Regions from separate parts of the Oligella sp. HMSC05A10 genome, predicted to be linked through region 1. Evidence: predicted binding sites of a transcription regulator. Region 1 holds the regulator's gene; the other holds the start of a gene.
The links. The regulator NrdR, encoded in region 1, represses ribonucleotide reductase genes. The targets are predictions, from matches to a motif close to CACNANATNTNGTG.

Region 1 (15,850 bases):
CCCGGTTCGATTACGACTAATCCGGTCATCGGGTATAAGCCATTTAGCAGTAGTAGTTTAGTGGCTGCCTTAAAAATATTGGTTGACGATCCGGCGATTGATGCGGTGATGCTGATTTTAGCGCCCGATGAGGCGAGCGATATGGAGGAAATCGTGCGCGGCTTGGCGGAGTATGCGCCTAAAGCACCCAAGCCGATATTTACCACGCTCTTTGGTGAAGAGATTATGCATCCCTTAAGGCAGATTATGGATGAAGCGGGTACGCCAGCCTTTAGAAATCCGGAAACTGCGTTTTTTGGTTTTAATACGATTAATGCCTATCACTATAACCAGCAGCTATTACAGCAGGTGCGGATTCCCTTATTGGTCAACACAGAACCAGATAAAGAGGCGGTGCAAACACTTATTGATAAGGCGCGGGCTGAGGGTCGGACGGCGCTCAGTTTAGAAGAGATACGCAGTATTTTCCGTAGCTACAATGTCGATATGCTGTGGGCGGATGAGATGGACGAGCATCGTGAGGAAATTGACGATGAGGCTCCTTTTGCGCGTGTGATGGTCAAGCGAGATCCGATTTTCGGGCCATGGATTTATTTTGGTGAGGGTAAGCATGAGGTGCGTATTTCAGAGCATGATCATGGGCAAGATTTGCCACCCTTAAATGCGTTTTTGGCAGCGCAACTCATTGAGCGTAGTCGTTTTTGGCGTTTAGAATTGCATTTTTATGCAGAAGAACATCATTTTGTTAAGTTGCAAAAGCTGCTTGAAATCGTCAGTGATTTGGTGAGCGAGCACCCAGATATTGAAACGATGGAAATTAATCCTATTGCTTTAGGGTTAAATAATCTCATTGCCGATAGTGCCAAGATCAGTCTTACGGCGGAGCCACAAGCGAAGACTGTCGAAAGTCGCTACCAACATTTGGCGATCCATCCTTATCCTCATTATTTGGTTGAGCATAAGGTGTTTCAGGACGGTATACCGTGGACCTTGCGACCGATTCGTCCAGAAGATGCCGAAGCGCTACAAAACTTTATTCGCAGCTTATCCGACAGCTCGCGTTATATGCGCTTTGTGTCAATGATGAGTGAATTAACGCCAAAAATGCTAACGCGCTATACCTATGTGGATTATGACAAAGAGCTAGCCCTAGTGGCGACTACCGAGGTGCCTAATCCAGCGAATCGCGGCCTGCCGCAAGAGGTCATTATCGGTTTAGCCCACTATTTACGTAATAACGACGGGGTCGGTGCTGAGTATGCCCTAGTTATTTCGGACGATTGGCAGCGCCGTCGTTTGGGGCATTCGCTGATGTCAAAGCTAATCGAGCTAGGTCGACAGCAGGGCTTGGAGTATCTGGAGGGTATTGTGCTTAGCAATAACAAAGCGATGTTGAGTCTAATGACTGGCTTGGGCATGATAAATGATCCTGACCCGGAAGATCACAGCGTACGTCGAGTATGGATGCCTTTTAAGCAGCGCACGGAGTAGCTCATTAGCTCTTAGGGGGCTCGCTGTCGTGAGGAGCGGCGAGGGGCGATAAAAAAACCTGCTTATTCATACGATAAGCAGGTTTAATCATGTAGTTCAGCTTAGTTCGCGTGGGCGCTCAAGAAGTCGTTAATGTCGCGAATTTCTTCGGCGCAAACCTCGTGTTGCATCGGGTAATCATGCCATTCTACCTCATAACCCCATTCACGCAGTTGATCGCGACTTTGTTCGCCGCGCGCCATTTGCACCACTGGGTCAAGGGAGCCATGCACCATTAAAATCGGCGTGTTTTGATTGGCCGCATGACGCTCCTCAGCCGTTTGTTCGAGCAATGGCAGATAGCCTGAGAGGCCGATTACGCCGCCAAGCTTTTTAGGATAACGTAGGCCAGTCGCTAGCGCCATAGCGCAACCCTGTGAAAAGCCCGCCAAGAAAATGTTTTCAGAAGGAATACCACGTTCAATTTCACGCTCGATCAAGGCATTAATATCCTCAATTGACTTGCGAATGCCCGTTTCATCTTCGCGCACACCACCAATATCCATGGTGAGGAGATCGTACCACGCAGGCATCACATAGCCGTTATTGATAGTGACGGGAATGGAGGGCGCATTGGGGAATACAAAGCGGATGTTTAAGGCCTCCGGTAAGCGAAAGTAGGGCGGTACTGGCACAAAGTCATGTGCATTAGCCCCTAAACCATGCATCCAAATCACGCTGTGGGTGGGTGCGGCATCCTTTTTAGGATGAATTAACTCAATACAATTTAACAGTTCTTGACTCATAAAAACACTTCCTTAATCTAGGGTGAGGCGTAAGAGGTTTTACTCTATCACGTCCTTGAGAAATTGGAATAAAGCTCGGTATTGCTTACGTTGTGGTGTTTGATTCTCGCTTAGCTGAGCGTTTTGCGCCTGCTCCTTGCGAGCGGCACGCACCACACTGCGGAGGGCTTGAATATCAAGCTGTGGGTATTGTTCGATAAACTTCGTCACCTCCTCATCGCTTTCAATTAAGCGCTCACGCATTAATTCTAATCGATGGAAATGATCATTTTGCTCCTTGGAACCATGCTTCCAGGTGTGCAACAACGTTTTAATCGTCTCCAGATCGGCTTGGCGCAAGAGCTTTGCGGCATAATGCGTCTGGCGTCGCTTAGCGCCATGGCTTTTGAAACTTTTTGCTTGCTCCAAGGCGCGCGTCATTTCCTCCTCCAGTGGGAGTTGACGTATTCTATCCACAGAGAGCTCAATTAATTCCTTGGTTAAATCAACAATGGCATGTAGTTCACGCTTAACCTGCGACTTACTAGGGCCGTCATAGCCGTTGTCATCGAAGCTTGGGTCGTTGTTGTGCTCGGATTCTATTGTCATAGAGGTATTAAAAGGTTTATAAAAACGTGTCAGTCGTATATGATAGCCTGAGAGCTAAATTGATTGGTAAAAAACCATCCATCCTATTTACAAGGTAGTTGATTTTTAATGAGTGTTAGCAGTTCAGATTTTGAGTTAATTGTACAAAAGGCCTTAGCCAAAGCCAAAGAATTGGGGGCCAGTGATGCGTCCGCAGGCGTGTCCGAATCGGCTGGTTTAGTGGTGGGCGTGCGTCAGGGGCAAGTAGAAACCATTGAGCGTACCCGCGATCGTTCCTTAGGGGTGATGGTTTATCGTGGTAAGGCGCGCGGTTCGGCCTCCACCTCGGATTTGAGTGATAAGGCTTTGGCAGAAACGGTTGCTGCCGCCTGGAATATCGCTCGTTATACCGCAGAGGATGAGGCTGCTGGACTACCGGACCCGCAGGACTTAGCGACGGATTTTCGTGATCTGCAACTTTATAAGCCGTGGGATATTGATCCTAGTAGCGCCACGGAATTGGCCTTGCAGGCAGAAGAAGCGGCACTCGCATCGAGTGACAAAATCACGAATAGTGAGGGGGCGCAGGTTAATACCGGTAGCGGTCGTTTTGTGATGGCTAATAGTGCGGGCTTTATGGGTGGTTATCAGTATAGTCAGCACGGTATTTCCGCTACTGTGATTGCCGGCAAGGGTGACGGCATGCAGCGTGATTATTGGTATACCGCAAATCGCTATCCAGAGCGTTTGCAATCGCCCCAACAGGTGGGTGAGATAGCAGCGCAGCGCACGGTCAAGCGTTTAAATGCGCGTAAGCTACCCACAGGGCGCTATCCAGTGATTTATGAGGCTCCGCTAGCCATTGGTTTAATCGGGCATTTGGCGCAGGCTATCAGCGGTGGTCTGCTGTATCGTAAAAGTAGCTTTTTACTCGATTCCTTAGGCACTGAGTTGATGCCCTCGCATCTTACTATCCATGAGGATCCCTTTATTTTGGGTGCCATGGGTAGTGGCACCTTCGATAATGAGGGGGTTGCCACGACGGCGCGTGATTTGCTTAAAGACGGTATTTTGCAGGGCTATTTGCTGTCAAGCTACAGTGCGCGTAAATTAGGCATGCGCACTACTGGCAATGCGGGCGGATCGCATAATTTGATTATGCAATCGAGCTTGACCCAGCCTGAAGACAGCTTAGCCGCATTATTAAAGAAAATGGATCGGGGTTTATTGCTCACCGAGTTAATTGGCCGAGGGGTGAATTATGTGACCGGTGATTACTCCCGTGGCGCCTTTGGTTATTGGGTGGAAAACGGTGAAATCCAGTATCCTGTGCAGGAAATTACCATTGCTGGTAACCTACGGGAGATGTTTCAGCAAATACAGGCCGTTGGCGCAGATCAAATCACGCGTGGCGCTAAAACCAGTGGTTCCGTACTGATTGAGCAGATGGCGGTTGCCGGTGCCTAAGGGAGCCTAAAAGTAGGGTAAATCGCTAAGGTACAAGTCAATAATTTGTGCTAGCATATTTCGCATATTTTTAATAGGAGTTCTGATTTATGGAAAGACGTTCGTTTCTGAAAAAAGCTGGTTTAGGTGTGGCAGCGGCCGGTGCAGCTACCGTGACGGCACCCGTTATTGCACAAGATGGTCCTACGGTACGTTGGCGTATGGCCACCAGTTTCCCTCGTAACTTGCCTGCTTTATACGGTGCAGCGACTCGTTTCTCCGAGTACGTCAACAAGATGACGGACGGTAAGTTCCAAATTGATGTATTCCCAGCGGGTGAGATTGTGCCAGCCTTTGAGGTGTTGGATGCAGTTTCTAATGGCACGGTTCAATGTGGTCACACATGTGGTTACTACTACTTTGGTAAAAAGCCTGCCTACTGTTTTGATACCGCCGTACCTTTTGGTTTGACAGCTCGTCAGATGACCGCTTGGTTAATTGAGGGTAATGGCATGAAACTGCTACGGGAGCTTTTTGCCGAGGTTAACGTGGTTAACTTCCCCTTAGGTAATACCGGTGCTCAGATGGGTGGTTGGTTCCGTAAAGAGATTAAGTCCTTAGACGACCTTAAGGGTGTTAAGATGCGCACCGCCGGCTTTGCGGGTGAAGTCTTATCTAAAATCGGTGTGGTACCACAGCAGTTAGCGGGTGGTGATGTGTACCCTGCACTTGAAAAGGGTACCTTGGATGCGGTGGAATTCGTGGGCCCGTTTGATGATGAGAAATTAGGCTTTGTTAAGGTAGCGCCGTATTACTACTACCCGGGTTTCTGGGAGGGTGGTCCAGCCGTTTCACTTTATACCAACAAAGACGAATACGAGAAGTTACCAGAAGTGTATAAAGCGGTACTTGAGACAGCCTCTTTCCGTGCTACCAATGATATGTTGGCAATTTATGACTTTAATAACGCCACCTCACTCCGTAATTTAATTGCTGAGGGTGCTATTTTAAGAGAGTTTCCGCGCGATATCTTGGAAGCGGCTTATAAAGCCACGGCTGAGCTCTACAAAGAGTACTCAGAAAAAGATGAGATGTTTAAGCGCTTACATGATGACTACATGGCTTACCGCAACTCGGTAGCGCCTTGGTTTAACGTGCTAGAGACCTCCTATACACGCTTCCTTGCCTATGCGATTAATCGCTTAAGCTAAAGCGCAGATTCTGTATAAAAACAACGCTAAGGGGTTGATATCATTTCCTTTAGCGTTTTTTGTTTTATAAAAAAATAATTTATGTTATTATAGTCGGCTTACTCAGCTTGTACTGCCAAGTGTTTAATAATGGCATGGCGAGCATGAGCTTTTTAACTTTTAAGGATAAAAAAATCATGAAGACTTTTGTGGCAAAACCCCATGAAGTCAAACGTGACTGGTATGTTATCGATGCAAAGGGCAAGGTTTTAGGACGTGTAGCCAGCGAAGTTGCACGCCGTTTGCGCGGTAAGCATAAGCCCGAGTATACCCCTCACGTTGACACAGGCGATTACATCGTGATCATCAACGCAGCCGATGTTGTAGTTACCGGCGCTAAGTTTGAAGATAAGAAGTACTATCATCACACTGGTTATCCAGGCGGTATCCGTGAGACGAACTTCCGCAAGATGCAGGAGCGTTTCCCTGGTCGTGCCTTAGAAAAAGCAGTTAAAGGCATGTTACCTAAGGGTCCTTTAGGTTACGCTATGTTCAAAAAACTCAAGGTATATGCAGGTCCTGAGCACCCTCATACTGCCCAGCAACCTCAACAGCTTGATATTTAAGGATAAGTCATGATTGGTGATTGGAATTATGGCACGGGTCGTCGCAAAACCTCGGTTGCTCGTGTTTTCTTGAAAAAAGGTTCTGGTAATATCGTTGTTAACGGTAAGTCGCTTGAGGAGTACTTCGGTCGCGAAACTGGTCGTATGATTTCTCGTCAGCCATTAGCTTTATTGGATATGTTGGAGAGCTTCGATATCCAGGTTAACGTTCACGGCGGTGGTGAGAGCGGTCAAGCGGGTGCGGTTCGTCACGGTATTACACGCGCATTAATTGACTACGATGCCTCTTTAAAGCCTGAGCTTTCTAAAGCTGGTTTTGTTACTCGTGATGCACGTGCTGTTGAGCGTAAAAAGGTTGGTCTACGCGGCGCACGTCGTCGTAAGCAGTTCTCTAAGCGTTAATTTTACGTTTATCGATTTGCTACAGCAAAGAGCCGCTACCTGTATTGGGTGGCGGTTTTTTTATGGGTGGCGTTTAATGTGGTATGGTAGCGCTTTTAGCCCAACTGAGCGAATCCTCACGACTTAGTCTTAGCGATCCTTTACAATGAAGGGATCAAATCATAGTAGTGTCTACCAGTGTATAGGCGCTTATTTTTTAGATTACAGGACAGGAATTTTATGACGGCGGCTCATCAGAAAATCAACGTTGGCATTGTCGGTGGTACAGGCTACACAGGCGTGGAGTTGTTGCGTATTTTGTCGCAACATCCGCAGGTGGAATTAAAAGCCATTACGTCCCGCAGCGAAGAGGGCGTGGCAGTAGCAGATATGTTTCCGAGCCTGCGCGGCAAGGTGGATTTACGCTTTGTGACGCCAGAAAATGCGGCCTTAAATCAATGCGATGTGGTGTTTTTTGCGACGCCCCATGGCGTGGCCATGTCTCAAGCTGAGGAGTTGTTAGCAGCTGGCGTCAGGGTGATTGATTTAGCGGCCGACTTCCGCTTACAGGATACCGCAGTGTTTGAAGCATGGTATAAGCTGCCACATCGCTGCCCCGAGCTGTTGAAAAATGACAGTGTTTATGGCTTAGTTGAGATCAATCGTGAGCGAATCAAAAACGCTAAGATCATTGGTAATCCCGGTTGTTATCCGACTACCGTGATTCTAGGTTTGGCCCCCTTATTAGAGCAAGGTCTTATCGAACTGGATGGGATTATTGCTGACTGTAAATCCGGTGTGTCGGGCGCTGGGCGTGGCGCCTCAGTCGCTAATTTACTCTCTGAGGCGGGTGATAACTTTAAGGCTTATGGCGTGAGCGGCCATCGCCACCACCCTGAAATCAGTGAGCAGTTGCAGCAGCTTGCTGGTGCGCCCGTAGGTCTGACCTTTGTGCCGCATTTGGTGCCGATGATACGTGGCATGTTTTCGACCATTTATGTGCGTATTAAGCCTGAGGCGAGAGCGATGGATTTTCAAGCGCTGTTTGAAGCGCGCTATGCTGGCGAACGTTTTGTGGATGTGATGCCTGCCGGCAGTCTACCCGAAACGCGTAGCGTGCGTGCCTCAAATAACCTACGCATTGCGCTATCACGCCCGGGTGATGGTGATACCCTGATTATTTTAGTAGTGCAGGATAATCTGGTGAAAGGTGCAGCAGGTCAAGCGGTCCAAAATATGAACTTGATGTTTGGCTTGCCTGAATCTGAGGGTCTGGAATTTGTAGCGGTACTGCCATAGTATGTTGGCGCGCGTCTTTTTATTGCTGCTGGGTGTGGCGATTGGTGGTGGCTTAACCTTCTACCAACAGCGGGCAGAGCATTTGCGTGAATTGGATCAGTTGCAGCTCAGCTTAGAAGAGCGATTTCAGCAAGCAAATGAGCAAGCGACGATTAATTTGCAGGCGCTTGAGCATCAGTATAATGAGCAAAAGGCCAAGGCACTCTTGGATAATGCGATGATTGCTCAATATAGCCGTGAAATTGTTAGGTTGAATGACGAGCTCACGCGGCTAAATGGCGAATTAGCCTTTTATGAGGAGATGATTCCAGCCGGGCCTGATGGCGCTATCAGCCTACGAGCCTTTGAGGCGCAGCAAGAGGGGCGCTATATTAGTTTTAAGCTGATGCTCTCCGTCAGCGGGCGCGGTTTGCAGCAACCCTTTGTGGGTCGTTTGCAATTCACTGCGCAGGGTGAACGTGATGGCAAACCACAGACTATCACGTTGTATCCCGAGGTGGTGCCGAGCGTTGCGACTTCATCAGACAGCGGATCCTTAATCGGTAGCATTGCTCAAGCAGGCGCCGAGACCAAGGGGGCTGACTTGAAAAGCGCTCAAATGAGCCCCATCTTAGAGCTTAACTTTAGTCGCATTCAGCGTCGCGAAGGCTTATTGGCGATCCCATTTGGCTTTACGCCCAAGGAGATTACACTGAAGGTGCTAGAGGGCAAGAGTGTTAAGCTAAGCAAGACGATCTCATTATAAGTGATTGTATTTTAAAGATATTTTAATATTAAAACCACTATAGTGATAGTGGGTATAGCGGGGACCTTATCGACCCTGTGGTAGAATTAGTAACGCATTGATTTTATGCGCAAGAAAATAGCGCATTGGAGCAAGATATGAGTATTGAACAGGTAGATTTACAAGCACCTAGTAGCCCATTAGTTTTTACAGATGCCGCTGCTGACAAGGTGCGCGATTTATTAATTGACGAGGGTAACCCTGACTTAAAGCTACGCGTGTTTGTGCAGGGCGGTGGCTGTTCAGGTTTCCAGTATGGCTTTACCTTTGATGAAGATGTGGATGAGGAAGACACACAAATCAATAAAAACGGTGTCACCCTATTAGTGGATCCGATGAGCTTCCAGTATTTATTTGGGGCTGAGATCGACTACAAAGAGGATATTGAGGGTGCGCAGTTCGTGATTCGTAATCCGAATGCCGCAACCACCTGCGGTTGCGGTTCGTCTTTTTCAATTTAATCCCTAGTCGCCACAGCGCTGACTTATGCTGGATAGAGGGAGCCTGCTACGCTTGCGTGGCGGGCTCCTGTCATTTCAGGTGTGCATACGGGTAGACGCTCCCTAAAAGCCCATGCAAGCCAAGCAAAGGCGGTGGACTCCATCGCTTGCGTAGCTATGCCTAAGGCATCACTCCGCAGTACCGAATAGGGTAAGGCGCGGGCCAATTGACGCATAATTTCCGGATTCGCTGCGCCGCCGCCAAAGACAATGAGCTCTTCGGTGTCACTGGCATAGCGGGTTAAACTATCCACAATGCAGCTAACGGTAAAGGCAGTGAGGGTGGCTTGAATATCCTCCGCTTTGTAGGAATGCACGGTGGGATTGAGTTCAAAAAAAGCCGCTAGCTTCTGCTCTAACCACGTACCATTAAATAAATCGCGGCCAGTGGATTTAGGCGGTGCCGCTTGCAGCCAAGCTTCGCTACTTAAGAAAAAGTTCAGCATTGTCTGATTGATTTCACCCTGTGCGGCCCAGCGACCGTCCTTGTCAAAGCGTTGTCCTAAGTGCTTTTGGCACCAATAATCCAGCAGCATATTGCCTGGGCCGCAATCGAAACCAGTGGTGGCCTGTGCCGGGTGCAGTAGGCTGAGGTTGCTAATGCCGCCGATGTTTAAGAGTGCACGCGCTTTATGCTTATCGTGGAAAATGGCGTGGTGAAAGGCCGGAATCAGTGGTGCACCTTGACCACCGGCAGCAATATCCCGGCTTCTGAAGTCAGCAATCACATCAATGCCTGTAAGCTCAGCCACCAAGGCTGGGGCATTTAGCTGAATGCTGTAGCCGTGCTCGGGACGATGGCGCACGGTTTGACCGTGAATCCCTAGCGCATTAATCTCCTCAGCGACTAAGCCATTTTCCAATAAAATAGTTTGCGTTACCTCGGCATATAAGCGAGCAAGTTCCAAGGAGACCTCAGCCGCAATACGTAGCTCATCTGGACCACTTTGATTTAACCTTAAAATAATCTCTCTCAAACTCAGTGGAATATCAATGCTGCTCGTATTGATCAATTGCACGGTTTGCTCTGCCGTGGGCTCTATTCGAATCAATGAAGCATCCACCCCATCCGTACTGGTGCCGGACATGATGCCGATAAAATAAGATGACTGTCGGTTCATAAAATGCGCCTTGGGAAGCAATAATCCCGCATAATAAAGGGTATAATTTAGCACATAATAGACAAAGTGCCATGACGGTCCTTTGTCACTGAAAATTTGTACATCTATAAACGTTTTGGAGTTTATTTATCCATGTCTGAGCAAGAAATTCAGATCAGCCAAGAAGTAAAAGACGACATGCGCACGGTGTTGCGTGGCTGTGATGAGCTGTTAGTCGAAAGCGAGTTGATGCAGAAAATGCAACGTAGCAAGGATACAGGCGTGCCGCTACGGATTAAACTAGGCTTAGACCCGACTGCACCGGATATTCACTTAGGTCATACGGTAGTGCTTAATAAAATGCGCCAATTACAGGATTTGGGTCACCAAGTGATTTTCCTGATCGGTGATTTTACGGCGACGATTGGTGATCCGAGTGGTCGTGATACCACACGTCCACCACTTACCAAAGAGCAGATTCAGCTGAATGCTAAGACTTATTATGAGCAAGCCTCGCTTATCTTGGATCCAGAGCGTACCGAGATTCGATATAACTCAGAGTGGTGTGATAATCTATCTTCACGCGATATGATTTCCTTAGCATCACGTTACACTGTCGCCCGCATGTTGGAGCGTGATGACTTTACCAAGCGCTATAAGGGCGGTGTGCCGATTTCTATTCATGAGTTTATCTATCCCTTATTACAGGGCTTTGACTCAGTGCAGCTTAAGAGTGATATTGAATTAGGCGGTACTGACCAGAAGTTTAATTTATTAGTCGGTCGTGATTTACAGCGAGAGTTTGGGCAGGAGTCGCAGTGTGTGCTGACAATGCCGCTACTCGAGGGCTTGGACGGGGTTGAGAAAATGTCTAAGTCTAAGCATAACTACATTGGTATTACTGAGGATGCCGATAGTATGTTCGGTAAAATCATGTCAATCTCAGATGAGTTGATGTGGCGCTATTATGTTTTATTGTCACGTCTGAGTCTGGAGCAGATTGAGGCTTACCGCAAAGAGACCGAAAATGGTCGTAATCCACGTGATTTCAAGGTGATGCTAGCGCAGGAAATCATCACGCGCTTCCACAATGCAGCTGCCGCTGACAGTGCCTTACAAAAGTTTGAGGCACGTTTCCGTGACGGTCAGATTCCGGATGAGATGCCGGAGGTTGAATTAGCAAATGGGCCTTTATCCATTGTTCACGTTTTACGTGATGCCGGTTTAGCGAGTTCAGGTTCTGAGGCCACGCGTAATATTCAGCAGGGTGGGGTACGTATCGACGGTCAACGTATCGAAGATCGAGCACTGCAATTAGCTGCTGGTACCTACGTGGTACAGGTTGGTAAGCGTAAGTTTGCGCGTGTGACAATTAAGTAGTACGAGCAATCAAGCCATCATATTTGGAGGTGTGTTATGAAGTTAAGTAGTCAATCCATTCAACCTAATCAGCCGATTGATACGCGTTTTGCCTTTGGCAAAATGGATAAGCAGTCTAATATTGCCTTATCCTCCAATATCAATCCTCACTTTAGTTGGACTGATGCACCTGCCGGGACCAAGTCCTTTGTGATGGTTTGTGTGGATACGGATGTGCCGAGCAAAGCGGATGATGTTAATCAATTGGATCGCGAGGTGCCGGCAGACTTACCGCGAGTGGAGTTTTATCATTGGGCCTTAATTGATATTCCGGCAGATGCCACTGAAATCAAAGAGGGTGAACATTCTAAAACCGTCACGCCTAAGGGTAAAGGCGGTCCGTCTGCGCCTAATGATTTGCGTCATGCGATTAATAATTTCACCGATTGGTTTGCGAGTGACCCGGATATGAAGGGCGATTATTTTGGTTACGATGGTCCTTGCCCACCGTTTAATGACTCGCTAATTCATCACTACCATTTCACCCTCTATGCCTTGGATGTGGAAAAATTACCGCTGGAGGGTAATTTTACATGTGCCGATGTGGTAAAAGCGATGGCTAATCATATTTTGGCCTCAGACACAATCACTGGCACTTATACCTTGAACCCGCGTTTGGCCGCTGAATAAGCGGATCTAAGGCCATCAGCATAGCGAATCTCAGCGCATTGCGCTGGGATTCATGATAGTTTGAAATTCATTTACCCTATTTACCTATCATTAGGAGTTTTATCAATGTTTGACCGTAGCAATACTTTGGATAAAGTTGATCCAGATTTATGGGCAGCCATTCAAAAAGAGGATGAGCGTCAGGAACAGCATATCGAATTAATCGCTTCTGAAAACTACACTAGCCCTGCGGTGATGCAGGCTCAAGGCTCACAATTAACCAATAAATACGCTGAGGGTTACCCTGGCAAGCGCTACTATGGTGGTTGTGAGTATGTCGATATTGTTGAGCAATTAGCGATCGATCGTTTAAAGCAGCTCTTTGGCGCTGAAGCGGCTAACGTTCAGCCTAACTCAGGTTCGCAAGCCAATCAGGGAGTTTATTTGGCAGTGCTACAGCCGGGCGATACCGTTTTAGGTATGAGCTTAGCTGAGGGTGGTCACTTGACGCACGGTGCGCCGGTTAATGCCTCTGGTAAGCTCTACAACTTTGTGCATTACGGTCTAAATGATAAAGAAGAGATTGATTACGATGAGCTTGAGCGTTTAGCACAAGAGCATAAGCCTAAATTGATTGTGGGCGGTGCCTCTGCCTATGCCTTAAAAATCGATTTTGAGCGCATGGCTAAAATCGCCAAGGATTGTGGCGCCTACTTTATGGTAGATATTGCGCATTACGCTGGTTTAGTGGTTTCAGGTCAGTATCCTAACCCCGTACCGCACGCTGACTTTGTGACCTCAACAACGCACAAGTCGCTACGTGGTCCTCGTGGTGGTGTGATCATGATGAAAGCTGAGCATGAGAAAAAAATTAATTCAGCGATTTTCCCGGGTCTTCAAGGTGGTCCATTGATGCACGTGATTGCTGGTAAAGCGGTTGCATTCAAGGAGGCGATGGCGCCTGAGTTCAAGGCGTGGGGCGAGCAGGTAATTAAAAACGCCAAGGTACTTGCCGACACCTTAACTGCACGTGGTCTACGTATCGTCTCAGGCCGCACCGAGAGCCATGTGATGCTAGTGGATTTACGTAGCAAGGGAATTACTGGTAAGGTAGCCGAAGAGGCTTTAGGTAAAGCGCATATTACGGTTAATAAAAACGCCATTCCTAATGATCCAGAAACACCGTTTGTTACCAGTGGTATTCGTATTGGTTCACCTGCGATTACGACACGCGGCTTTAAAGAGGCTGAAGCTGAGCTTACGGCTAATCTGATCGCTGATGTGTTGGAGCATCCGCATGATGAGGCCTTCCTTGAGGAAGTGCGCGCCAAGGTTAACGCCTTGACGGCGAAGTTCCCCGTGTACAAATAAGCAACTCGCAGCTTTTAATACAGCTCATCTTGGGGTAAAACGCAAGGTGAGCTGATTCTGTACAGTTATGAAATGTCCTTTTTGCGGTAAGACAGATACTCAGGTCGTTGACTCTCGTTGGCAAGACGAGGGTAGAGTGATTCGTCGACGTCGTCGTTGTCCTGATTGCGAAAAGCGATTCACAACCTTTGAACGAGTCGAAAAGGTGATGCCGATGGTAGTTAAGCGCGACGGTAGACGAATCGAGTTTGACTTATCAAAGCTTGAAGCCAGTATGAATATGGCCTTACGTAAGCGGCCGGTTAGCACGGAGGCGCGTGAGAATGCACTGCAGGTCATTCAGGATGCTGTCTTTAATATGGGCGAAAAGGAAATTAGCACTGAGACCGTGGGTGAACTGGTGATGCAAACGCTTAAGGAGCTGGATCAGGTGGCTTATGTGCGTTTTGCTTCGGTCTATCAGAGCTTTGAGCATATTGATGAATTTGTTAAGGCCATTAGCGAGATGCAGGGTCAAAAGCATGGCATCACCAAACTAAAGCATCATGAATCCAAGTCCTGAGGCACTGCTACGACAGCAAGATGAGCAATGGATGCGAGAGGCTATCCAACTTGCTCACTCTGCGCTTTATATTACCTCACCGAATCCTCGCGTCGCCTGTCTGATTGTGCGAGACGGTCGGGTGGTGGGTAAAGGCTGCACCCAAGCGGTCGGTCAGGATCATGCGGAAGTGCAGGCAATCAAAGATGCTAAGGCTCGAGTGCCTGCGGAGGCGTTACGGGGCGCCACTTTTTACGTGACGCTGGAGCCATGTAGTCACTATGGTCGTACACCACCGTGTGTGGACGCGGTGATTGCATGCCAGCCTGCTCGGGTGGTCATTGCGATGCGTGATCCCAATCCCTTAGTGGCTGGGCGTAGTATCACCAAAATGCAGCAAGCGGGGATTGAGGTGCGTAGTGGTATCCTGGCAGAAGAAGCATTGGCGCTGAACCCCGGCTTTATTTCGCGGATGGTGACTAAGCGCCCATGGTTGCGTAGCAAAATAGCTTGCTCCATGGACGCTAAAGTCGCCCTTGCCGACGGTGAGTCGAAGTGGATTACTGCCGCAGCAGCGCGTGCTGATGGTCAGCATTGGCGTGCCCGTAGTTGCGTCGTTTTAACCGGTATCGGTACGGTGTTGGCAGATGATCCTTTATTAAATGTACGTGCAGTAGAGACACCACGTCAACCGATTCGAGCGGTGATTGATCGTCGCTTCATCATCGATGAAAAGGCGGCATTATTTAATGGTGACCCGGTTTGGTTGTTTGTGGAAGACAGAGCCTTAACGGCAGCGGAGCAGCAAAAAGAGGCGCGCTTAGTGCAGGAGAAAAATGCACGGCTGATTAAGATACCGTTGAGTAATAGCGATGGCGCTAGCGAGGCATTGGATTTACACGCTGTGATGGCGTATCTGGCGGACAATGAGATAAATGAAGTGCATTTAGAAGCGGGTCCGCGATTAAATGCGGCCTTTCTAGAGGCAAATTTAATGGATGAAGTGCTCATGTATATGGCACCAAAAATCATCGGTCCAGGCAGAGAGGCATTTGCGCTATCACCTTTGCAACGCTTAAGTGAGGCCAGGCAAATGGTGTTTTTTGAACAACAGCTTGTGGGCACGGATATACGTTTAAGCGCACGGGATGCACAACGTTGGCAAGCAATGTTGGCAGCGATTTCTGAATAGGTTAAAGGGATGTTTACAGGGATAATTACAGGAATTGGTCAAATTACTAAGGTCACGCCCTTAGGGCATGAGGGTGATAAGGATAGCGGTGTGCGTGTGCATATCAATGCCAATGGCTTTGATTTAAGTCGCACTAAGCTGGGCGATTCAATCGCTATACAAGGTGCGTGTATGACCGTGGTGGCTTTTGATGAAAAAAGCTTTGAGGTCGAAGTGTCGCGTGAGTCCCTTAATAAAACGGTCGGTTTGGATCGTATCGGTGAGGTCAACCTGGAGCATGCCATGCGTCTGGGTGATAGCTTAGACGGGCATATCGTCGCTGGTCACGTGGATGGTAAGGGGCTGGTAAATAGCTTTCAGCCAGTCGGTGAGTCGCATGAGCTGAAACTAGAAATACCTGCTGCACTGAGTAAGTACCTGGCCTATAAAGGCTCTGTGCTCGTTAATGGCGTCAGTCTGACGGTCAACTCTGTGCATGATCTACCCTCCGGTGGCTGCGAGATTAGTATTAATTTAATCCCTCATACCTTGGAAGTCACTACCCTCAAG
Region 2 (15,850 bases), on a different contig from region 1:
TTTGTTGCTTTATTTAATCAGTATGGGATTAGCATCAAAGCGCAGGGCGAGTTTCATGTCGCTGAGTGTGATGAGCCTTTTCATACATTTTTGGAAAATGCCCTAGCCAAAGCACGTCACGCCAGTAAAGAGACGGGTTTAGCAGCGATTGCCGATGATTCCGGCATCGTTGTGCCAGCGCTTAAAGGCTTTCCCGGTGTGATGTCAGCACGCTATGCGACCTTATTCGGCGAGCCCAAATCAGATGCCAATAATAACGCCTGTTTAATCCGTCAATTAAAAGCGCATAGTGACAAATCAGCGGCCTATATAGCGGTGCTTGTCTTTGTTCGACACGCTGACGATCCTGCCCCTTTAGTGGCGCAGTCCTGGTGGCATGGCGTGATTGTGAAGGAACCGCGTGGAGCCAATGGCTTTGGTTATGACCCGCATTTTTATTTGCCTGACTATGGTCTGACGGCTGCCGAGATGGAGCCTGCTCTTAAAAACAGTTTAAGCCATCGAGCCGCTGCTTTAAAAAAATTAATTGCAGAAATGGATGAAGCGCAGCAGTGAAGACCATTCCAATTCACCGCTCCACCACCGTAGCCAAGGTAGCCTCTCAGCCAGGGGATTCATTAGGTGGCGTACGACCACAGTTTGTAGAGGCATTGCCACCTTTGTCGCTCTATGTGCATGTGCCATGGTGTGTGCAAAAGTGTCCTTATTGTGATTTTAATTCACATGCCTTACAGGGTGGTATTCCAGAAGAGCAGTATTTAAAGGCCTTGGAAGCGGACTTAATACATCATTTGCCGCATATTTGGGGGCGCACCATACACACCGTCTTTATTGGTGGTGGTACGCCAAGCCTCCTTTCTGCAAAGGCCATGGACCATTTGCTAAGTATGTTAAGAAATCTCTTGAGCATTGGTCCCGCGATTGAAATTACGATGGAAGCTAATCCCGGTACGGTCGAAGCAACTAAATTTAAGGAGTTTGCCGCAGCCGGCATTAATCGCTTATCACTAGGAATTCAAAGTTTTAATAACGAGCATTTGCGCACGCTGGGACGTATTCATAGTGCTGAAGAGGCTATGACTGCGATTGAGATTGCACAGCGCTATTTTCCACGGATTAATCTGGATCTGATGTTTGCCTTACCTGCTCAGAGCTTGTCAGATCATGAACGCGATTTACAGCAAGCCTTAGCTTTTGGTACTGAACATTTATCACTCTATAATCTAACCCTCGAAGCAAATACGGTATTTGCTAAATATCCTCCTCCTAATCTGCCAGAGGAGGATTTGGTGGACGAGATGCTAGAGCAAAATATTGCCTTAACTTCAGCACAGGGCTTTGAGCACTATGAAGTATCTGCCTACGCCAAGGCAGGTGCCTATGCACGGCACAATGTGAATTATTGGCAGTTTGGTGATTATGTTGGTATCGGCCCCGGCGCCCACGGCAAAATCAGTTTCCCTGATCGTATTGTGCGGACGATGAATCAACGCTCACCACAAAACTGGATGGACAATGCAATTAAAGCAGATGGCTCGCATCAGGTGGAATGGCGTGAATTACATGCAGAAGACATTCCTTTTGAGTTTATGCTCAATGCCTTACGCCTAAGAGAGGGGGTGCCAGTAGGCTTATTTGAGGAGCATACCGGTCTCTCGTCTTTGCTGATGAAAAAGCCCTTGCAGCGTGCCATCGATAAGCAATTACTTGAAGACTCCGCTTTGGTATATAAAGCGACTGACTTAGGCTGGCGTTTTTTAAATGATTTGCAGGCGATATTTTTGGACTAAGTCGCATTAAAATTTGTTTACATTAAAATTCAGCAAATTGTAAAAAATCCCACACAAAACCGTTCATAATATAGTGTTAGCTATTAAATTTGTTGTTTCAGGAGAATTTCATGACAACCCCCACCCAGGTGCTTGAGCTTATTGGTCAACACGAAGTTAAATTTGTGGACTTACGCTATACCGACACCGTAGGTAAAGAGCATCATATGAGCATTCCGGCCAGACATTTAGACGAGGACTATTTCGAGTCGGGCTACGCCTTTGATGGCTCCTCTATACCCGGGTGGAAGGGGGTGGAGGCCTCCGATATGCTGTTAGTGCCGGATGCTAGCACGGCGCGTTTAGATCCTTTCCGCGAAGAAACCACCTTAATCATGAGCTGTGATGTGTTGGACCCGGTCGATCTTAAAGGTTATGAGCGTGCGCCTAGATCCGTTGCTAGACGTGCTGAAGCCTATTTAAAATCCACCGGTATTGGTGATGCGGCCTTTTTTGGGCCAGAGCCTGAGTTTTTTGTTTTTGACGGTATCACCTGGAATGCTGAGCCACAGCATTGCAGTTTTAAGGTGACTACCGATCAGGGTCCCTGGGTTAGCGATGATGAGATGAATGGCCGTAATAACGGCTTTAGACCACGACATTTAGGTGGTTATGCGCCAGTACCACCGACCGATGCCTTTGCAGATTTTAGGGCTGAGGCTTGTTTACTATTAGAGCAACAGGGCGTGCCAGTAGAAATTCATCACCCAGAGGTGGCGACCGCCCAATTAGAAATTGGTACTCGTTTTTCTACCTTGGTTGAGCGTGCGGATTGGAATCAGATTTTAAAATATACTGTCCATAGTTTGGCTCAAATCTACGGCAAGACAGCTACCTTTATGCCTAAGCCGCTTTTTGGAACCAATGGTTCTGGCATGCACGTGCATCAGTCTATTTGGAAGGATGGTCAGAATATCTTCTCGGGTAATGGCTATGCCGGTTTGTCGGATACAGCATTGTTTTATATTGGTGGCGTGATTAAGCATGCACGTGCTTTAAATGCGATCACTAATCCGGGCACTAATTCGTATAAGCGTTTGGTGCCGCATTTTGAAGCGCCCGTGAAGTTAGCCTATTCTGCGCGTAACCGCTCGGCTTCCATTCGTATCCCGTATGTGAGTAGCCCTAATGGACGACGTATTGAGGTGCGTTTCCCAGATCCGCTGGCAAATCCATATTTATGTTTTGCCGCTTTATTAATGGCGGGTTTAGACGGCATTCAAAATAGAATTCATCCCGGTGATCCAGCCGATAAAAACCTCTATGATTTACCCCCAGAAGAGGATGTCAAGGTGCCAACCGTGGCTTCTTCTTTGGAGCAGGCCTTAGAGGCTTTGGATGGCGATCGTGATTTCTTGTTGGCTGGTGGCGTCTTTACCGACGATCTGATTGATGCCTATATCGAGTTGAAGATGAAAGAGGTGGATAGATTACGTGTCACGCCGCATCCCATTGAGTTTGAAATGTATTATTAATTTCAATTAAGCATCATCGTAAAGGACGAGTTTTGAATCAAGGCTCGTCTTTTTAAGTATTTGTACAGTATAGTAGTACTGGTACTAGTATATCGATTTGACTTGTTACGCCTTTAAATAGTTGGGACAATTGTTTAAGAACGTTTTTTAGCATTTGGAGATAAGCATGGCTAAAACATTGTACGACAAGTTATGGGAAGAGCACGTAGTGCACCAACAGGAAGACGGTACCTGTATTTTGTATATTGACCGTCATTTATTGCATGAGGTTACCAGTCCGCAGGCGTTTGAGGGCTTGAAAATGGCTGGTCGTCAGCCATGGCGCATTAGTGCCAATTTGGCGGTAGAGGATCATAATGTGCCCACTGTGAATCGTGAGCAGGGGATTGAGGATCCGATTTCCAAGCTACAAGTCGATACCTTGCAAAAAAACTGCACCGAGTACAAAATCGTTCGTTACGGTATGGATGATATTCGCCAAGGGATTGTGCATGTGACGGGTCCAGAGCAGGGCGCAACCTTACCCGGTATGACGGTAGTTTGTGGCGACTCGCATACCAGTACCCATGGCGCCTTTGGCGCCTTGGCTTTTGGTATCGGTACCTCCGAGGTTGAGCATGTATTAGCGACGCAGACCTTATTAAAGAAAAAAGATAAAAACATGCTGATTAAGGTCGAGGGTAAACTACCTTTTGGCTGTAGTGCCAAAGATCTCGTGCTACATGTGATTGGTGTGATTGGTACTGCCGGTGGCACTGGTTATGCGATCGAATTCGGTGGCAGTGCTATTCGTGATTTATCGGTTGAGGGCCGTATGACCGTCTGTAATATGGCGATTGAGGCGGGTGCTCGTTCCGGTATGGTCGCAGTGGATGATAAAACCATTGAGTACTTTAAGGGACGTCCTTACGCGCCTAATGCAGAGCAATGGGAGCAGGCGGTCGCTTATTGGAAGACCTTAGTATCTGACGAGGGTGCACATTTTGATAAAGTTATTGAAATTGATGCCGCAGATATTCGGCCTCAGGTGACCTGGGGTACTTCACCGGAGATGGTCTTAAGTATTGAGGACAAGGTGCCTAATCCAGCCTCTGAACGTGATGCGGTTAAGCGCTCAGGTATTGAACGTGCTTTATCCTATATGGGCTTGCAGGCCGATATGCCGATAAATGAGATTAGGATTGATAAAGTCTTTATCGGCTCCTGTACTAACTCTCGTATTGAGGATTTGCGTGAGGCTGCTGCGATTGCCAAGGGCAGAAAGGTCGCCGCTAATGTGACTCAAGCGCTAGTGGTCCCCGGTTCAGGCCTAGTCAAACAACAGGCTGAGGCAGAGGGGCTGGATAAAATTTTCATAGAGGCAGGTTTTGAATGGCGAGAGCCGGGTTGTTCTATGTGTTTAGCGATGAATGCCGACCGCTTAGAGCCGGGTGAGCGTTGCGCCTCGACCTCTAATCGTAACTTTGAAGGGCGTCAGGGCATGGGCGGTCGTACCCATTTAGTCAGTCCGGCGATGGCTGCCGCGGCTGCGGTTAGTGGCCATTTTGTTGATGTTCGTCAATTAGGAGAGTAAGCATGGACGCATTTACTATTCATCAGGGCTTAGTTGCTCCCTTAGATCGCGCTAATGTTGATACGGATTTGATTATCCCAAAACAATTTTTAAAATCCATTAAACGCACGGGTTTTGGTCCTAATTTATTTGACGAATTGCGCTATTTAGATCATGGTGAGCCGGGTATGGACAATACGAAGCGTCCTTTAAATCCGGATTTTGTGTTAAATCAAGATCGTTATCAAGGTGCATCGATTTTATTAGCTCGGGAGAACTTTGGTTGCGGTTCTAGTCGTGAGCATGCACCTTGGGCTTTGATGCAATATGGTTTTAAAGCCATTATTGCCCCATCTTATGCGGATATTTTCTTTAATAACAGTTTTAAGAATGGCTTATTACCGATTATTTTAAGTGAAGCTGAGGTGGACAAACTGTTTGCAGAGGTTGAGGCTAATCCTGGCTATGAGCTGCGGATTGACTTGGAACAGCAGGAAGTTACAGCTCCTTCTGGTGATAGTTATCGTTTTGATATCGATAGTTTCAGAAAGTATTGCTTACTAAACGGCCTTGACGATATTGGTCTAACATTACGTGAAGCGGATAAAATTAAAGCCTATGAGGCTAAGCGCTTAGCTGAGAAACCATGGCTTGCCAACGTTGTGGCTTAATTTAAGACGACAATTATCAATCCACAGACCTTAAGGCATTTAAGGTCTGATTTTATAAAAAGATATCGATTATGACTTTTAAAGTAGCAGTTTTACCCGGTGACGGTATTGGTCCTGAAATTATGGCGCAGGCATTGCGTGTATTAAAAGCCTTAGATTTGGATCTGAGCTTTGAAGAGGCGCCCGTGGGCGGTGCCGCTTATGAGAGTGACGGTCATCCTTTACCCGAGCGCACTTTGGAATTAGCAAAAAATGCAGATGCGATTTTGTTTGGCGCTGTGGGTGATTGGAAGTATGACGCCTTGCCGCGTCATTTACGTCCTGAACAGGCAATTCTTGGATTACGTAAGGCCTTAGGACTTTTTGCTAATTTACGCCCGGCCATTTTATACCCTGAATTAGCAAACGCTTCTTCTCTAAAGCCGGAAGTGGTCGCAGGCTTAGATTTACTCATTGTACGCGAATTAACTGGTGATATTTATTTCGGTACGCCACGCGGTGTGCGTAAGGTAGAAGATGGTCCATTCCAAGGTGAGGACGAGGGTTTTGATACCATGCGTTATGCTGATAGCGAGGTCCGTCGTATTGCCAAAATTGCTTTTGAAGCGGCTAAAAAGCGTCGCGTTAAGTTACTCAGTGTCGATAAGGCCAATGTACTCGAAACCTCACAATTTTGGCGCAATATTATGATTGATGAGAGTCGTCATTATCCCGAGGTGGAGTTAAATCATATGTACGTGGATAATGCGGCGATGCAACTCGTGCGTGCACCTAAGGAATTGGATGTGGTTGTGACCGGTAATTTATTTGGCGATATTTTATCGGATGAAGCGGCGATGTTGACTGGCTCTATCGGTATGCTGCCTTCAGCCTCATTAAATGAAAAAAATCAGGGGCTTTATGAGCCAAGTCATGGCTCTGCACCAGATATTGCCGGCCAGGATATTGCTAACCCCTTGGCGCAAATACTCTCTGCTGCTATGATGTTACGCTACAGCTTTGATTTGGAAGCACCAGCACAGCGCATTGAGACTGCAGTGCGTCAGGTGTTGGCTGAGGGTTATCGCACGGCCGATATTTATGAAGCAGGTACTAACAAGGTCGGCACCAAAGCCATGGGTGATGCGGTATTAGCTGCGCTGCAGGGCTAAGCATTGTCAGTACAATTTAATCGTGACAATTAAAGCCGATTATCTACTCAGCTAGGGTGATAATGATATTATTTCAGATTAAGTATTTTTATAAGTGAGCAAATCTATGTCAAAAGCAGTTGGTCTTGTCGGTTGGCGAGGCATGGTGGGTTCGGTTCTCATGCAGCGCATGCGCGATGAGGGTGATTTTAAATTGATCGAACCGGTATTTTTCTCTACGAGCAATGTTGGTGGTGCCGCACCCGAATGGGCTGAAGGCGCAGCGCCTTTACAGGACGCCTATGATATCGACATGCTTAAGAAATTACCCATCATTGTAACTGCTCAAGGTGGCGATTACACCAATGAGGTGTACCCTAAGCTACGCGCAGCGGGCTGGGATGGCATTTGGATTGATGCGGCCAGCGCCTTACGCATGCACGATGACGCCGTGATTGTACTTGATCCAATTAACCGTGATTTAATTGATGCCTCGCTGAGCAAGGGGGTGCGTGATTTTATCGGTGGTAACTGCACTGTTAGCTGTATGTTAATGGGTGTTGGCGGTTTATTTAAAGCCGGTCTGGTTGAGTGGATGAGTAGTATGACTTATCAGGCAGCGTCTGGTGGTGGTGCACAGCATATGCGTGAGCTGTTGACGCAGTTTGGCATTATCGGCAACTCAGTTCAATCATTATTAGATGATCCTGCCTCGGCTATTTTAGACATTGATCGTCAGGTATTAGCTACGCAACGTGATGAGAGCCTACCACACAGTAACTTTGGCGTACCTTTAGGCGGTAGTTTAATTCCTTGGATCGATACTCAGTTGGACAATGGTCAATCACGTGAGGAGTGGAAGGCGCAGGCTGAGACCAATAAGGTGTTAGGTCGTAGCGGTGATGAGCTGATTCCGATCGACGGTTTATGCGTGCGTATCGGTGCCATGCGTTGTCATAGTCAGGCCTTAACCTTCAAGCTGAAAAAGGATGTGCCTTTAGATGAGATCAACGATATCATCAGTAGCAGTAGTGATTGGGCCAAATTAATTCCGAATGAACGCGAAGTGACGATGCGTGAATTAACACCGATTGCGGTAACGGGTACTTTAGATATCCCGGTGGGTCGTGTACGCAAGCTTAATATGGGTCCGGAGTATATCAGTGCCTTTACCATTGGCGATCAGTTACTTTGGGGGGCAGCAGAGCCTTTACGCCGTATGTTACGAATTGCCTTGGGTGAGCTGTAAATCCTAGCTGATTCAGTATTTGATTGTCTGAGCCTTTAGAAAGATGAAATTATTGCTTTTTATCAATGACCATGTCGCCATAAGTTTAGTGATACTTGTTGTCTTGATTGCATTATTCGTCTTTCTAGCTCAGAAAATATCAACGAGTGGTCGGAGCAATTGCGCAGAAGCTCAGCGTGACAAGTCCGGCACAGTGCCAAAGCCACGTGCTGCCTCCGAGCTCGATCAAAGTCCAGCTGCTAAAGCGTTTAGAGCCAAACTTAAAGAAATCAATCTCGATTTGGATAGCGATTGATGGCTAAGCATCGTATAGCTTTAGGTATTTCCTATCAAGGGCAGGCCTACTCGGGTTGGCAAATTCAAAGTGAACGAGCTACCGTGCAGGGGGCGGTGGAAGCAGCCCTCAGTCAATTTATTACCACACCCACGCAGGTTATTTGCGCCGGTCGTACCGATACCGGCGTGCATGCAATTAATCAAGTAGTGCATTTGGATACGGATGCTAGCCGTAGCGATAATTCCTGGGTACGCGGGGTTAATGCCTTTTTACCCCCGGATATACGGATTAAATGGGCGACCGAGGTGGCGGCGGATTTTCATGCTCGCTTTGATGCCAAAGCCCGTACCTATATCTATATTTTGCGCAATCACCCGGTTGCTTCGGCGCTCCTCAATGGCTTAGTGGGGTGGTTTCATTTGCCCTTAGACTTAAAGCAAATGCAGGCAGCGGCCACATATCTAGTGGGTACGCATGATTTCAGTAGTTTTCGTTCTTCAGAGTGTCAGGCGCATTCGCCGATCCGTACCATTTATGATTTAAGTATTCGTCAACAGGGTCATTTATTTATCTTTACAGTTCGGGGTGACGGGTTTTTACATCATATGGTGCGAAATATTGTTGGTTCTCTCGTCTATGTCGGTAAGGGAAAATATCAACCCGAGTATATGGCTGAAATTCTGGCGCATCGCGCACGTAAATACGCTGCCCCCACCTTTATGGCGGATGGTTTGTATTTAGCCCATATTGCCTATCCAAACCATTCGGGCATTAATCACTTAATGCCCGAATTAACACTCGCTGAAAGTCTGAACTACTTACTGAATGCGTAGTTTGCTTAGTTGCTCTTATCCATACGATCCGCACGCGCCGATGGGTTAGGGTGTGAGGCGAAAATGCTGGAGTTATTGCCACCTAGGGCGGCCAGCTTACGTAGCGCAGACACAGCCGGCTCCTTGCCTTTGCCATGCGCTTTTAAGACTTTAAGCCCGTAGGCGTCAGCTTCATACTCATGGGCTTGAGAGTATTGCGCATTGATTAGCTGATGACCTAATCGACCGATGGCGCCACTTGATAGGGCAGCGACTGGCGAACCACTGGAAGCAACCGCTTGTAGTGCTGCTGAGCTCAGTAATTGGGTGCGAGCTTGCTGCTTAGAGTGACCATGCACCACATGCCCGACCTCATGCCCAATGACATAAAGCAATTCATCATCCGTCATTTTATCCATCAGACCACTATAGACGCGGATACCGCCATTTGGCAGGGCAAAGGCATTAATTTCAGGAGTCACATAGACCTTATAATTTAACTGATGACCGCTATCGCTTTTAAGATTACGTGTGATGCGATTTAAGCGCTTAGTATAGGGGCTGGAGGCAGAAGCCACCTTGTTTTCACCGTCCAGTTTTTGTTGGGTACGCACTCCTAAAGCTCGGATTTCACCATCGTCAATCGAAGCTGCGCTAGCCAAGGTACCAGCGGCACCAATCATACCGGCAATATCCATCCCTTGGCAGGCTGTTAAGCTAAGACTAATGGCGGCTGCTGCTAGTAGCTTTTTAGTCATGATTGTATTTCCTCAGTCAATTGAATTCAGATTAATAGCGCTTTCACTAAACTAAGCGCTTTGATATATTTGTTTGTAACTAATATACATGGCACAGTAAAGGCTCATTAGTAGTGATATTAAAATTAGTTGCAGTATAAATGCAAGAAAAGCACCGACTGCGCCAAACGACATTGCAACAAAAATTAAATTCCATATCACATAGCCACCAAGCAAAGCGGGTAGGCCTAACATGACAAAGGCGCCTAAATTACGCATCACGCCGATCACAGAAAAGACAATAGATTTTACAACTTCAGTGCCATTCCATAAAATTAATGAAGGGACAAACCAGTAGACTAGGGTGATCAGTAGCGAATAAACGATCATCACCACGATAGCAAAGACATTTATCGAGCTGGCGATAGCAGCATACGACTCCTCGGTAATCTCGGCTGCGGTGAGCGCATCGATGAGATGCGACATCTCACTTTCTTTAATCAAAGCGGGGGTGAAAAACATATTTAGGATGATAAAGATCACCCCATAGACAAAACCTGCCACTAGCAACGGCTTCAGGATGTTACCCTGCTTAAAAACATCAACTAGCTCATTTAGACTAAAGCGCTTTCCTGCGTTGATATGATGGCAACATAACAAAATAAAAGCGACATATAGCGGCTGCACCAAGGCCACACTAAATAAACCAAAAAGCCCTAGTAGCTGGATGCTAAAGATCGTATTTAAATGCCAGATAAAGGCAAGTAATAGAAAAAACGCAGGGCGCTTTTTGAAAATAGCAAAGCCCTTGAGAAGCCAGTCGAAACCGGCGCTTGCTGGAAGTCTTAATGCTTGCATTAACAGTCCTTAGCGGGTGGGTAAAGGCGGAATTTCGCCATCGGTACGAGCTTTAAGGATGCGCTCAAAGTGTGTAGGATCGTGTGGTTTTAAGCTTTGCGCTGGGCGTGGCAGATAGAAATCATAGAGTCTAGAAGTCCAAAATCTCAGTGCTGCTGCTCGTAGTGCAACTGGCCACAAGGCTCGCTCTGCATCGGTAAAGGACCGACCCTGGTGATAGCTATTAAGCCAAGCCTCCACTAACTCAGGTATTAATTCACCACTTTCGCGCTCAATACACCAGTCATTAACCGCAACGGCGACATCAAACAACCAGCGATCGACCCCAGCAAAATAAAAATCAATCACACCGCCTAAACTGGGGTGCTCGTAAGTGCCGTCAAATAAGACATTATCGCGGAACAGGTCACAGTGACAGGGACCTCCGGGCATTTGACGCCATGCATAGTCGCTTTGTATCTCAATCTGTTCGGCTAATGATTTTTCATATAAATCCTGTTGTGCAGGGCTAAGAAATTCTTTGATTTTTGGATAAGTCTCTTGCCACCAGCTTAAGCCACGTAAATTAGGCTGGTTTAAGGGTAGGTCATAGGCGGCAATATGCTGTCTAGCCTGAGCACGTGCCACAATTTCACAATGCCTAGCGCTGGGATGCGCTTCCCAACCACCGTTGAGACGCACCACAATACACATCGGCTTACCCTCAAACAAGCCCCAAATGGTACCGTCACGACGCTTTTGTGGCATCGGTACCGCCTGCTTTTTGAGCCCAAGACCATACATCAAATCCAAGTAGAAGGGGATTTGCTCCTGTGTCAGTACTTCAAAAATGGTCAGTACATACTCGCCCTGGGTGGTGCTCAAAAAGTAATTGGTATTTTCAATGCCGGCCGTGATGCCTTGCATTGACACAAACTCACCTAAATCATAATCTTGTAAAATCTTCTGAGCAGCTTCAGGAGATACGGGAGTAAAAACAGCCATAGAGTTAATTTAATCTTATAAAATGGAAAATGCTTAGTAAAATAATGACTTTAGGGTGATTTTACCAGTCTATGCTGCGAAATCCTAATCAAGGCCAGCCTCGTACCCTAGATTTATTGTTTATTTTACTCACAATTAGCAAGCGCAATGATAAAGCGACGTTTAAATTATCTTCGTCGACGCCTAAGTAGTCGTCCTGTCTTTCACAGCCAAGCCATCTTATTGTTTTGGGCCTTATTGATGGGGGTGATCGGCGCCTTGGCCACCTTATTGTTTTTTCAAGGGGTTAAACTCTTACAGTGGTTGATGGTGGGTAGGAGTGGCAGCATTAGTGATATCGTCAGTCAATACAGTACCTGGCAGACCTTGCTTTATCCAAGTCTTGCGGGTTTAGTTGGTGGCTTGTTGTTAACTTGGTCGGCTCGGATTAAGACTGACACCAACTCCGACTACATGGAGGCGGTTGCGCTTGGCGATGGTCGTCTTTCAATTAAGCAAGGCGTTTTGCGTATTCTGTCCTCCCTGACCGTGATCACCTCTGGCTTTTCCATCGGTCGTGAGGGACCGATGATTCATATGGGCTCCATGATTTCCTCGGCCATTGGTCGTTTTTTCTTTATGGATGCCAAGCAATTACGCTTAATTGTTGCATGCGGCGCAGCCGGTGCTGTGTCTGCCGCCTACCATACGCCCATTGCTGGGGCCTTATTTGTGGCAGAGATTGTGGTCGGTAGCATGTCCATGGTGATCGTTGCGCCTTTATTATTAGCTGCCATGACGGCCCATCTGACAACACGTTATTTCGGTAGTCATTATTTAGCCTATGAGGTGAATTTAGAAATTTCCTTAAGCGCTGAACTATTAATTGCTGCTGTGCTGGTCGGTTTATTAGGTGGGATCTTATCGCCACTTTTTTTAAAAACCTTGGACTGGGCTAAAAAGGGTTTCAAAATTATCCCCTTACCATTGCCACTTCGCATGAGTTTAGCCGGTTTAGTGGTCGGCGTCTTTTTACTTTACGATCCTCGTCTGGCGGGTAATGGTGATTCGATTGTTTCTACCTTAATTCATGGAGCCGATTGGAACTGGCAGTTATTAGCCATGTTTTTATTCTTAAAAGTGGCGGCGACCTTAGTTTCCGTCGGCTCTGGTGCGGTCGGCGGGGTGATTACACCAATTATGTTTATCGGTGCAGCTGTCGCCTTGTTAAGCCTTAACACGGCGATGCTTGTCTTTCCCGAATTGCATTATTACAGTCCGGTTTTTGTGATTCTCGGTATGGGGGCATTTTTATCCGCTGCTTCCAGTGCGCCTTTAATGGCCATTATTATGATGGTGGAGATGTCTTATAACCAATCCTTAGTGGTGCCGGTGGTTTTTGCATGCGTTAGCGCTGCTTTTCTAGCACGTCGCATCAAAGGATTAGTGATGTTTAACGTCACCACGAACCGCGAAGAGGATATCCGCTTACGTCATCGCTTGAGTAATGTCCGCATTGAGCAACTGATTAACAAAAAGCCTGAAAATGTGATTCATGCCGATACGCTGGTGGGTGAAGCCATTGATTTATTTACTGAACTCAGTGTGCGTTATCTTTATGTGATTAATGATAAAAATGAATTTTTAGGTGTTCTGGCGCATAAAGACATTACCCGTAGCCTCTTAGGTGCCTTAAATCTAGAGGAGCCTATCCCTGCGCATTTAATCTCACGCACCTATTTGGAGCCTTTACATTTGCGAATGACCTTAGATGAAGTGCAGGACGCTTTCGTCACTTATAATGGTGAGCGTTTACCGGTATTGGATTTTGCCGATCCGCCGCATTTGATGGGTGTGGTTTATAAATCCGAAGTGCTACGTCGCTATAGTGAGATAAAAAAATCCATCGATAAAAGTAGTGAAGTCAAAATGAATCCCTTTATACGTGCCTAGTTTTTGATGAGTAATTGTATTTTAAACACTGTCGCTCAGCAGTCATTGTATGAGTCGGCCGCTAAGCCTTGGCGCTTATCCATCGCACCGATGTTGGATGTGAGCGATAGGCATGCGCGTTTTTTCTATCGTTTATTAGCGCCTAAGGCCTTACTTTATACTGAGATGGTAACTACCGGTGCCTTAGTTTATGGCGATGTGGCCAGGCATTTACAGTTTAATCAAGAAGAGCATCCGGTGGCCTTACAATTAGGTGGCAGTGAGCGCACAGATTTAGTGCATTCTGCAAAGCTCGGTGCGGCATGGGGCTATGATGAAATTAATTTGAATTGTGGCTGTCCCTCGGAGCGGGTACAAAAGGGTGCCTTTGGTGCTTGTTTGATGGCAGAGAGTGAGTTAGTGGCGGACTGTCTCAAGGCCATGCAGGATGCAGTCAGCATACCGGTGACAGTAAAGCACCGCTTGGGCCTGGATTACAGTGAGGATTATGGCTTTGTACGTGATTTCGTCGGCACCTTAATCCAAAAAAGCGCAACTCGCGTATTTATTGTGCATGCACGTAATGCCGTGTTAAAGGGATTATCACCCAAGGATAATCGTGATATCCCACCTTTACGCTATCAATGGGTGGCTCAGCTAAAGCAGGATTTTCCCGAGGCCCGCTTTATTTTAAATGGTGGTCTGAGTGAAGTGGCACAGATGTTTGAGCAAGCACAACGCTTTGAGGGCATTATGGTCGGGCGTGCAGCGTGGCATGAACCTTATCGCATTGGCGAAATCAGTCGCTTGCTATGGCCGGATATCGACCATCCTGATACCGATAGCCTGATTCAAAGCATGTATGACTATGCCGTGAGGCAGCATGCGGCAGGGGTGCCACTACGATTTGTGTTCAAGCCCTTACTTGGTCTATTTAATGGTCAAAAAGGGGCTAAATTATGGCGTCGAACCTTATCAGATGCGAGTCTGCTTAAAAAAGCGGATCCAAATTTGTTGTTAAAGACTTACGCTGAGTTCAAAAAACACAGCAGTTTTTTTGCTCAAACTTAAACTAATTAGTTGATAGTGCAGCGCAAAAGGCGTAGCCACCTGTGCTTAGCACTCCTTAAATTGTATTCGCAAAAAGTCAAGCATTTAGGCTGTTAAAATTTAAATTCTTTAGCACTTAATTTCACTTGATTTTGCTGTGCTTTTATCATCTAATACTACATATTGTTTTTGAAAAACATATTTTCACTATATATAGGTTTTTTGGCTTTGCTTGGCACAGATGCGAAGTAAGTCCAAAAGGCCCATTTTTAAGGGTTGGCTCATGAATAAATCTCTTTTGGTGACCAAGCGAGACGGTCGTCAGGAAGCGCTTGATCTCGATAAAATCCACCGTGTCTTAGATTGGGCTGCCGAGGGCTTGGATAATGTCTCAGTTTCTCAGGTAGAGTTACGTTCGCAAATTCAGTTTTATGATGGTATTAAAACTGAGCATATTCACGAAACCATTATTAAAGCTGCCGCTGATTTAATCTCCGAGGAAACACCAGATTATCAGTTTTTAGCTGCTCGTTTAGCCATTTTCCACTTGCGCAAAAAGGCCTATGGTCAGTTTGAACCACCGCGATTGTATGAGCATGTACAAAGGATGGTTGCGGATAATCGTTACGATGCACACTTGCTAGAGGACTATAGCGAGGCGGAATTTGATGAAATGGATTCCTTTTTGGTGCATGGGCGCGACTTAAACTTTGCTTATGCGGCAGTGAATCAGTTACAGGGTAAGTATTTAGTACAGAATCGCGTGACTGGCGAGATCTTCGAAAGTCCACAGTTTTTGTATGTGCTAGTGGCTGCTTGCTTATTTTCAAAATACCCTAAAAGCACGCGGCTACAGTATGTTAAAGACTTCTATGATGCCATTTCCACCTTTAAAATTTCTTTGCCGACGCCCATTATGGCCGGGGTGCGTACACCCACACGTCAATTCAGTTCATGCGTCTTAATTGAATGTGACGATAGTCTGGACTCAATTAATGCCACCAGTGCCGCCATCGTACGCTATGTGTCTCAGCGTGCCGGTATTGGTATTAATGCCGGACGTATACGTGCGGTGGGTAGTGCGATTCGTGGTGGTGAAGCCCAGCATACCGGTTGTATCCCGTTTTATAAGCACTTCCAAACAGCGGTTAAATGTTGTTCTCAGGGAGGGGTGCGTGGTGGTGCGGCGACCTTATTCTACCCAATGTGGCATTTAGAGGTTGAGTCCTTATTAGTACTTAAAAATAACCGTGGGGTTGAGGAAAACCGCGTGCGCCATATGGATTACGGTGTACAGATTAACCGTTTACTCTAT

Region 2: the regulator NrdR is predicted to act here: its motif matches at 14,741-14,754, upstream of nrdA (class 1a ribonucleoside-diphosphate reductase subunit alpha).

What each region holds. Positions count from the first base shown of each region.
Region 1 is NZ_KV792907.1:680-16,529, reverse strand. It holds gene HMPREF3144_RS05020 (bifunctional acetate--CoA ligase family protein/GNAT family N-acetyltransferase) at 1-1,491, shown strand, start outside; gene HMPREF3144_RS05015 (alpha/beta hydrolase) at 1,593-2,276, opposite strand; gene yjgA (ribosome biogenesis factor YjgA) at 2,316-2,864, opposite strand; gene pmbA (metalloprotease PmbA) at 2,973-4,310, shown strand; gene HMPREF3144_RS05000 (TRAP transporter substrate-binding protein) at 4,400-5,500, shown strand; gene rplM (50S ribosomal protein L13) at 5,677-6,105, shown strand; gene rpsI (30S ribosomal protein S9) at 6,115-6,507, shown strand; gene argC (N-acetyl-gamma-glutamyl-phosphate reductase) at 6,727-7,785, shown strand; gene HMPREF3144_RS04980 (DUF6776 family protein) at 7,787-8,530, shown strand; gene erpA (iron-sulfur cluster insertion protein ErpA) at 8,668-9,030, shown strand; gene HMPREF3144_RS04970 (anhydro-N-acetylmuramic acid kinase) at 9,054-10,190, opposite strand; gene tyrS (tyrosine--tRNA ligase) at 10,323-11,549, shown strand; gene HMPREF3144_RS04960 (YbhB/YbcL family Raf kinase inhibitor-like protein) at 11,586-12,218, shown strand; gene glyA (serine hydroxymethyltransferase) at 12,324-13,568, shown strand; gene nrdR (transcriptional regulator NrdR) at 13,636-14,130, shown strand; gene ribD (bifunctional diaminohydroxyphosphoribosylaminopyrimidine deaminase/5-amino-6-(5-phosphoribosylamino)uracil reductase RibD) at 14,114-15,301, shown strand; gene HMPREF3144_RS04940 (riboflavin synthase) at 15,311-15,850, shown strand, end outside.
Region 2 is NZ_KV792897.1:28,402-44,251, reverse strand. It holds gene rdgB (RdgB/HAM1 family non-canonical purine NTP pyrophosphatase) at 1-555, shown strand, start outside; gene hemW (radical SAM family heme chaperone HemW) at 552-1,790, shown strand; gene glnA (type I glutamate--ammonia ligase) at 1,901-3,304, shown strand; gene leuC (3-isopropylmalate dehydratase large subunit) at 3,471-4,877, shown strand; gene leuD (3-isopropylmalate dehydratase small subunit) at 4,880-5,527, shown strand; gene leuB (3-isopropylmalate dehydrogenase) at 5,599-6,678, shown strand; gene asd (aspartate-semialdehyde dehydrogenase) at 6,785-7,906, shown strand; gene HMPREF3144_RS04635 (hypothetical protein) at 7,950-8,201, shown strand; gene truA (tRNA pseudouridine(38-40) synthase TruA) at 8,201-9,016, shown strand; gene HMPREF3144_RS04625 (M48 family metallopeptidase) at 9,022-9,753, opposite strand; gene HMPREF3144_RS04620 (BPSS1780 family membrane protein) at 9,805-10,590, opposite strand; gene HMPREF3144_RS04615 (homoserine kinase) at 10,600-11,574, opposite strand; gene HMPREF3144_RS04610 (ClcB-like voltage-gated chloride channel protein) at 11,722-13,506, shown strand; gene dusA (tRNA dihydrouridine(20/20a) synthase DusA) at 13,513-14,556, shown strand; gene nrdA (class 1a ribonucleoside-diphosphate reductase subunit alpha) at 14,819-15,850, shown strand, end outside.